Regions from separate parts of the Streptomyces sp. NBC_01474 genome, predicted to be linked through region 2. Evidence: riboswitches for the same ligand, from Rfam matches in the RefSeq annotation. Region 2 holds a riboswitch; the other holds the start of a gene.
The links. Region 2 has a riboswitch for cobalamin ahead of OG758_RS07075 (ABC transporter substrate-binding protein). Riboswitches for the same ligand answer to the same signal wherever they lie in the genome.
Positions count from the first base shown of each region.

Region 1 (3,945 bases), 7.3 Mb from region 2:
GTCGTCCGCGTCGGAGGCCGGCTCGCGATATCCGGCCGCGGCGGCCGCCACGAGCAGGGTGCCGACGAGGAGCGGCCAGCCGAGACCGTGGTGCAGCACGAGCAGAGCGCCGAGCGTGGCGCCCGCGAGCATCGCCACCACGGAGGCGATCCGCCGCCCCGTCCGCGGAGCGGTGCCGCCCGCGAGCGAGGACTCCGAGGCGAACCCGGTCAGCGTCATCGTGAGGACCGTCGTGGTCATGTCCGGGACCCCGAGTTTGCGGACGGTCGCGTTGCGTAGCCCCATCGCCCATGCGAGGACGGCGATGAGCGTGTACGTCGCCCCGCCCGGCCACGCGAACGCGACGGCCGTCGCCACGGCGAGCAGGACCGCCTCGGTGACGAACACCGACCGCACCCAGGTCGCCCGCGCCCGCCCGGCGAACACTCCGGTCAGCCGCCCGGCGCACACGGCCCCCGCGAGGAACGCGCCGAGGGAGGTGACCGACCCGAGGACGGAGAACCCGGGAGCGCCCGCCGCGGCGAAGCCGATGATGATGACGTTGCCGGTCATGTTCGCCGCGAAGACGCGGCCGAGGCCCAGATAGCTGACCGCGTCGACGAAGCCGCTCACGACCGTGAGGACCGTGAGGGCCGCGGGGAGGGCGGACCTGCGTGGTACGGGCGCGGGCTCCGCCGGTGGAACGCTGGCTTCACTCACCCGCACGACCATACGGAGTCCCGGTCCCGGCGGCCCGCCGGATCAGGTCCGCACGGCCCACCGCTCCTCGACCTTCGCGAGCCGCCAGTACCCGATGGCCACCGCCCAGACGACGACGAACAGACCCACGATGATGAACCCGACGTTGTCCAGGTCGAGCCCGGCTATCCAGCCGGTCACCGAGTCCCGCAGGTCGAGCTTGTCGTGCAGGACCCCCACGAGCTCGATGGTGCCGATCAGGAACGCGACGGCGATCGAGAGGCCGGTGATGGCCAGGTTGTAGAACACCTTGCGCACGGGGTTCGAGAACGCCCACTGGTACGCGAAGTTCATGAACGTCCCGTCCAGGGTGTCGAACAGACTCATTCCGGCGGCGAACAGCAGCGGCAGGCACAGGATCGCGTACCAGGGCAGTCCGGCCGCCGCGCCGCTGCCCGCCATCACCATCAGCGTGACCTCGGTCGCCGTGTCGAAGCCGAGGCCGAAGAGGAAGCCGAGCGGGTACATCTGGCCAGGCCGGGTGATGGACTTGGTGAACCGGCCGAGGATCCGGTTCATGAACCCCCGTGAATCCAGGTGCTGTTCGAGCTCCGCCTCGTCGTACGAGCCCGCGCGCATCGCCCGGAACACCCGCAGGATCCCCACCAGGGCGACGAGGTTGAGCGCCGCGATGAGGTAGAGGAAGGACCCGGAGATGGTGGTGCCCATGACGCCGAGCGTCTGATGGGTGGCGGAGCCCTCGTTCATGATCCGCCCGGCGAGCTGGGTGCCCCCGGCGATCAGCGCGGCGAGCACGACCACCACGCTGGAGTGGCCGAGCGCGAACCAGAACCCCACCGACACCGGGCGCTTGCCGTCGGCCATCAGCTTCCGGGTCGTGTTGTCGATCGCGGCGATGTGGTCCGCGTCGAACGCGTGCCGCATGCCCAGGGTGTACGCGGTGACGCCGAGGCCGATGCCGAAGGCCTTCGACCCCACCTCGTAGTGCTCCGGCACGACGAGCAGGAACAGCACGCCGAACGCGACGACATGGAGTGCGGCTATCACCGCCAGGAGCCCGGCGGTGCGGACGGTGTCCTCGCGCCGCCAGTGGAACGCGTCGCGTCCGGTCTCCGGGGGCTTTACGGGCAGGGTCATGCGGTCACGCTCCAACACCTCGTGGAATCACTTCGTGAGATGCCGTGGCCGGTCTCCTGGCTGACGGGTGTCCGCGTCCGCCCCTGCCTTCCCAGCTGCGCGCGGCAGCCAGTGGCGTGGTGGGGCGAGGCGTCCCGAGTCGTCTCGTTGCCGAGGGACCCGGGGCCCGATCACAGTGGCGAGGGCCGCTTCGGTCTGGGTCCTTTGAGGGACCGTCACCGAATTCCCGAGCGCCACGGCCCGCCCACAGTAGAGGCCGGTCGGCGACGCCTGCAAGGCTGCACAGCTGCATAGGTGTGCGCGGGTATTCAAGATCACATCGGCGGCTGCGAGGATGGCGTCATGCATCTCGTCCCTGCCGAGCGCGCCGACCGCCGCACGATCGACGGCCACCGGGTCTGCGAGGCCATCGCCGCCATCGGTGAGCCAGGGCATGTCCGTGCCTGGGCCGACCGGTTCTCCCTGCTCGCCGATCCCCGGCGCCTCGCGCTGCTGCTCGCGCTGTACCGGGCGGGGCCGCTGGCCGTGTCGGATCTCGCCGTGGCCACGGGCATGAATGACCCGGCGGTCTCGCAGGCGCTGCGGCTGCTGCGCGCGGCCGGCGTGGTCGAGGGGGAGAAGGAGGGCAGGATCGTGCGCTACCGCGTCGTCGACGCGGCGACCGCGGATCTGCTCGAGCAGTGCGCGACGGACGGCGCGCACTGACACGTGCGCGCCGTCATGGCCGGTTTCAGTCCCGTCGGGCGGCGGCCCGGCGGCGCGCGGCGGCGATCTCCGCGTACGTGAGGTCGCGGCCCTCCCAGTGCGAGCCCTCGACCGACTTGCCGGGCTCCAGGTCCTTGTAGACCTCGAAGAAGTGCGTGATCTCCAGACGGTCGAACTCGGGGATGTCCTCGATGTCCTGCACGGAGGTGTGGCGCGGATCGTGCGCGGGCACGCAGAGGACTTTCTCGTCCATGCCCTTCTCGTCCCGCATCACGAACATGCCGATCGCCCGGCATTCGACGGTGCAGCCGGGGAACGTCGGATCGCCCACCAGGACGAGTGCGTCGAGCGGATCGCCGTCGCGCCCGAGGGTGCCCACGATGTATCCGTAGTCCGCCGGGTACTGGGTGGAGGTGAACAGCATCCGGTCGAGCCTTATCCGGCCGACGGAATGGTCCATCTCGTACTTGTTGCGGGAGCCTTGGGGGATCTCCACGGTGACGTCGAACGCGTGGAGCGCGTCGGTGCCGTGGGCTGCGTCGGTGTGTCGGACCTCGTTGTCCAAGCCGGCCTCCTCGTCCACCCCGAGTGTGCGCCCGGGAGTACCGGCGCGTCAGCCGATCGGGAACTCCAATTCGGGCCTGTCCCACATCACGGCGGGCGGATCGGCGGCCGCCGTGCCGGTGCGGACGGCTCCCGTGCTGCGGTAGAAGCCCTCGGCGGGCGGGTGCGAGACCACGCGGACCGAGGTGAGACCGGCGGCGCGCGCCTCGTCCTTCATGTGGGCGACCAGCAGCCGCCCGATGCCGAGCCCCTGCGCCGCGTCGGCGACGAACATCAGGTCGAGCTCCGGCGGTACGAGCGTGAGCGCGTAGAACCCGAGCACCAGGTCGTCGGCGCCGACTGCGACGAAGACACGATGAGCCTCGATGTAGTCGGGGCCCACCCGGTAGCCGGCCACCATCGACGCGTACGGGGCCTCGTAGGCGCGGGACGTACGGACGAGCCGGGTCAGCCGCTTGGCGTCGCGGGCGGTCGCCCTGCGCACCCGGACCGCCCCGCCACCTCCCGATCCCAAGGCTGTAATGCTCGAAGTCATAGTGAGAGTATTACGCATCCTGCGGCGCCGATCGACCCGGGACCCTGTACGGCGGCCGTCTCACGCGGTGGGAACGGTGGACTGCACCTGCCGCAGGAACGTCGCGTTGTCCGGCGTCTGCCGGATCCGCTCGACGAGCGTCTCGAGCCCGGCGTGCCCGTCCCGCGACTGAAGTGCGCGCCGCAGACCGCGTACGACCGCCAACTCGGCCTCCGGCAGTAGGAGTTCCTCGCGGCGCGTGCCGGACTGGGTGAGGTCGACGGCGGGGTGGATCCGGCGCTCGGCAAGGGTGCGGTCGAGGCGGA
Region 1 covers NZ_CP109449.1:8,826,685-8,830,629, forward strand. Annotated here, with positions in the region: gene OG758_RS40340 (YoaK family protein) at 1-699, opposite strand, end outside; gene OG758_RS40345 (HoxN/HupN/NixA family nickel/cobalt transporter) at 742-1,836, opposite strand; cobalamin riboswitch at 1,866-2,089, opposite strand; gene OG758_RS40350 (ArsR/SmtB family transcription factor) at 2,179-2,541, shown strand; gene OG758_RS40355 (inorganic diphosphatase) at 2,567-3,106, opposite strand; gene OG758_RS40360 (GNAT family N-acetyltransferase) at 3,155-3,640, opposite strand; gene rho (transcription termination factor Rho) at 3,701-3,945, opposite strand, start outside.
Region 1: another riboswitch for cobalamin. It lies ahead of OG758_RS40345 (HoxN/HupN/NixA family nickel/cobalt transporter); the one in region 2 lies ahead of OG758_RS07075 (ABC transporter substrate-binding protein).

Region 2 (3,945 bases):
CGACGGTGGCATCCATGCCCTGCGGTGCGGGACACGGCCCAGACGTACGACGTCCTCGACCGTCAACTCGACCTGAGTGTCGGCCTGTTGCTCGACCACGGCGACGCGTCGCGCGAAGTCCCTGCGGCCGACGGTGCTCAGCGGTGAGCCGTCCAGGGTCACCGCTCCGGCCTGGGGGGTGATGAGGCCCGCGAGCAGGCGCAGGAGCGTGGTCTTGCCCGAGCCGTTGGGTCCGATGAGGCCCGTGATACCTCCGGGCGCCGGGTGCACGCTCACGCCGTCCAGGATGAGGTGTCCGCCGGTTTCACGGCGGACCCGGTCGGCCCGCAGCCCGTCGGCCGTGGTCGTGCGCATGGTCGGAACGGTCATCGGCGCAGACTCCGGGTGCGGTACAGGACGAGGACGAAGGCCGGTACGCCGATCAGCGAGGTCACCACGCCGACCGGTACCTCCTGCGGGTCGAGGACGGTGCGGGCGAGCGTGTCCACCCACACGAGGAAGACCGCGCCTGCCAGCGCCGTCACCGGCAGCAGCCGGGCGTGCCCCGGACCCGCCAGGGCCCGCGCCGCATGCGGCAGCACCAGGCCGACGAAGCCGATCGCGCCGGCCGAGCTGACCAGCGCCGCCGTGAGCAGGGCGGTCGTGCACAGCAGGACCAGGCGGGTGCGGGCCACGTTCACGCCGAGCGACGCGGCGGCGTCCTGCCCGAACGCGAAGGCGTCGAGCGTACGAGCGTGTGCGACGCAGATCACGAGCGCCGCCACGAGCAGCGTCAGGCACATCCGGACGTCGGTCCAGCCCGCCCCGCCGAGCGAGCCGAGCAGCCAGAACAGGACGCCGCGCGTCGTCTCGGCATCCGCCGCGGTCAGTACGACGACGGAGGTGAGCGCGGAGAACAGTTGCATGGCGGCCACCCCGGACAGCACCACACGGTCGGTGGAGCCGCCGAGAGCCTGGCTGAGCACCAGTACCAGCGCGAAGGAGACGACCGCGCCGAGGAAGGCGCCGCCCGAGACCGACAGGGCGCCGCCGCCGACGCCGAGTACGACGACCAGGACCGCGCCGGTCGAGGCGCCGGAGGAGACGCCCAGGACGAAGGGGTCGGCGAGCGGATTGCGCAGCAGCGACTGCATCACGGCGCCGCACACCGCGAGCCCCGCGCCGCACACGGCGGCCAGCAGCGTGCGCGGCAGCCGCAGGTTCCACACGATGCCGTCGCGGATGGGGGTCAACTGCGGTTCGCCCAGGCCGAGGTGGGCGGCCACGGCCGACCAGACATCGGTCATCCCGATGTCGGCCGGGCCGATGGTGATGGCCAGGGCGACGGACACGATGAGCACCGCGAAACCGGATGGCCAGGCGAGCACGCCACGCACCGCATGAAGCCGCTTCCCGGTGGCGGATGACGGCACCGCCTCAGGGGGCGCCCCGGGGGGTGGGGCCGGCGCTTCCACGCTCATCCGGCGAGGCCGAACGCCCGCAGTTTCGCGGCGACTTGCTCCACACCCTCCACCGTTCGGATCGTCGGGTTCATGGCCTGCCCGCTGAGCAGCACGTACCGCTTCTTCTTCACGGCTGTCATGTTCTTGGTCACGGCGTTGGACTCGAGGAACTCGATCTTCTTCGCGGCGGATTCGGCGGTCTGCGAGCGGCGCGTGAGATCGCCGATGACGAGGACATCCGGGTCCCGGTCGGCGACCGTTTCCCAGCTGATCTGGGGCCATTCGTCGCGGGTGTCGTCGAAGACGTTCTTCGCCCCCACCTCACGGGTGATGACGCCGGGCGCTCCGCAACAGCCCGCCATGTAGGGGGAGTCGGAGTTGGCGAACCAGTACAGGAGGGTCGTCCGGGAGGCGTCGATGCCGCTGGTCGCCTTCTTCACGCGGGCCTTGAGTGCGGAGACGAGCCGCTCGCCCCGTTCGCGTACGTCGAAGACGGCGGCGAGGTCGCGGATTTCGCCGTAGACGGTCTGCATGCCGAGGGTCTTGGTGCGGGCGCCGTCACCGCCGCCGCTGTTGTCCTTGCCGACACAGTCGGAGGGCGAGAGGTACGCCGGTACGCCCAGCTTCGCGAACTGGTCGCGTGGCGCCACTCCGCCCTTGCTCAGCGTGGCGCCGAACGAGGCGGCGACGAAGTCGGGTTCGGTGTCCAGGACCTTCTCGAAGGACGGATAACGGTCGGCGAGCCGCTCGACCTTCGCGTTCTCCTTCTCCAGTCCCTTCATCACGGGGTCCGTCCAGGTCCCCGTGCCGGCCATGCGGTCGCCGAGGCCGAGCGCGAGCATGATCTCGGTCGAGCCCTGGTCGAGAGAGACGGCACGCTCGGGCGCCGCTTTCACCTCGACCCGCGTACCGCAGTTGTCGAGTACGACGGGATGGCCGGCGGTGCTCTCCTGAGCCGCGGGCGTGCGGGCGGATTCGCCGCTCCCGCCGCAGGCGGCCAGGACGAGCATCCCGGCGAGAGTGAGCGCGGCACGGGGTATGAGGCGGGCGGAGCCACGGCGTGTGACGGGGTGCGCGAAGGGCACAGGGACTTCCTCGATGTCGAGGGCTCAAGCGCGGAGCCCGGTCGCACGGTCTCCCCCGCCGCCCCGACCGGAGCCCGCGAAGGCTGCCAGCAGGTCTTCGGACTCGGGATCACGCGGACGGGGCGCCTTCCCGGGCCGCGTGCGGTCCAGTGGCCGATGCTCCGCCCGTCACCCTCACCGCTGCGCGTCAGCTCCGGATTCGCACCGGATTCCCTGACACATACCTGTCCAAGTCCGCGCAATGCGGGGCAGACGGGCATGAGTTCGACTGGCCTTGGAAAGCTACCACGGCACCCGAATCCAGACGGCGGCCCCTTCTCGCCCGGTGTCCGCGGTGCGGGGCGGGCTCGCGCCGGACCGTCCCGCGTGCGTAGGGTGACCGGTGCAGCTGGTTCGCCCCGTCCGCCAGACGGGAGCGTCGTAAGAGGGAACCCGGTGGGAATCCGGGACTGCCCCGCAGCGGTGAGCTGGAACGACCGCCGTCACACGCACTGGCCCGATGGATCGGGCTGGGAAGCGACGGCCAGTAGGTGTCCGCCCGACATCGGGTGGACGTGCCCGCGAGTCCGAAGACCTGCCCGTTGCCCGTGCGTGAACCATTCGTGCGCGGATATCCCGGTGACCTCGAGGGCGGGTCGGCGTACACACCGAACGGGCGCGCGTGCCCTGCCGTACGCGCCCGCACCGTCCGGTCCGTGTCACCCTTCGCGCTCTCGCCCCGTCTCCGGGATCTCAGGGATTCATCTCGCGAAGGAGATCTCCGTGACCACCAAGTCCTCAGCCGCGGCAGCACGGGCCACCGTGCACGGCTACCCGCGCCAGGGCCCCGCCCGCGAACTCAAGAAGGCGATCGAGGGCTACTGGAAGGGCCGTGTCGGCGCCGACACCCTCCGCTCGACCGCCGCCGGCCTGCGCCGCGCGAACTGGCACGAACTGGCCGACGCGGGCATCGGCGAAGTCCCCACCGGTGACTTCTCGTTCTACGACCACGTCCTGGACGCCACCGTCATGGTCGGCGCGATCCCCGAGCGGCACCGCTCCGCCGTCGAGGCCGACGCGCTGGACGGCTACTTCGCCATGGCGCGCGGCACGCAGGACGTGGCACCGCTGGAGATGACGAAGTGGTTCGACACCAACTATCACTACCTGGTGCCGGAGTTGGGCCCCGGGACGGTGTTCACGGCCGACTCCACCAAGCAGGTCGCCGAGCTCAAGGAGGCCCTCGCCCTGGGTCTGCAGGCCCGGCCCGTGCTCGTCGGCCCGGTCACCTATCTGCTGCTGGCCAAGCCCGCGCCCGGGGTGGCCGCCGACTTCGAGCCGCTGACCCTGCTCGACCGTCTGCTGCCGGTCTACGCCGAAGTCCTCGCCGATCTGCGCGAGGCGGGCGCGGAGTGGGTGCAGCTGGACGAACCCGCCCT
Region 2 covers NZ_CP109449.1:1,480,763-1,484,707, forward strand. Annotated here, with positions in the region: gene OG758_RS07065 (ABC transporter ATP-binding protein) at 1-354, opposite strand, end outside; gene OG758_RS07070 (FecCD family ABC transporter permease) at 366-1,460, opposite strand; gene OG758_RS07075 (ABC transporter substrate-binding protein) at 1,457-2,452, opposite strand; cobalamin riboswitch at 2,599-2,796, opposite strand; cobalamin riboswitch at 2,900-3,123, shown strand; gene metE (5-methyltetrahydropteroyltriglutamate--homocysteine S-methyltransferase) at 3,290-3,945, shown strand, end outside.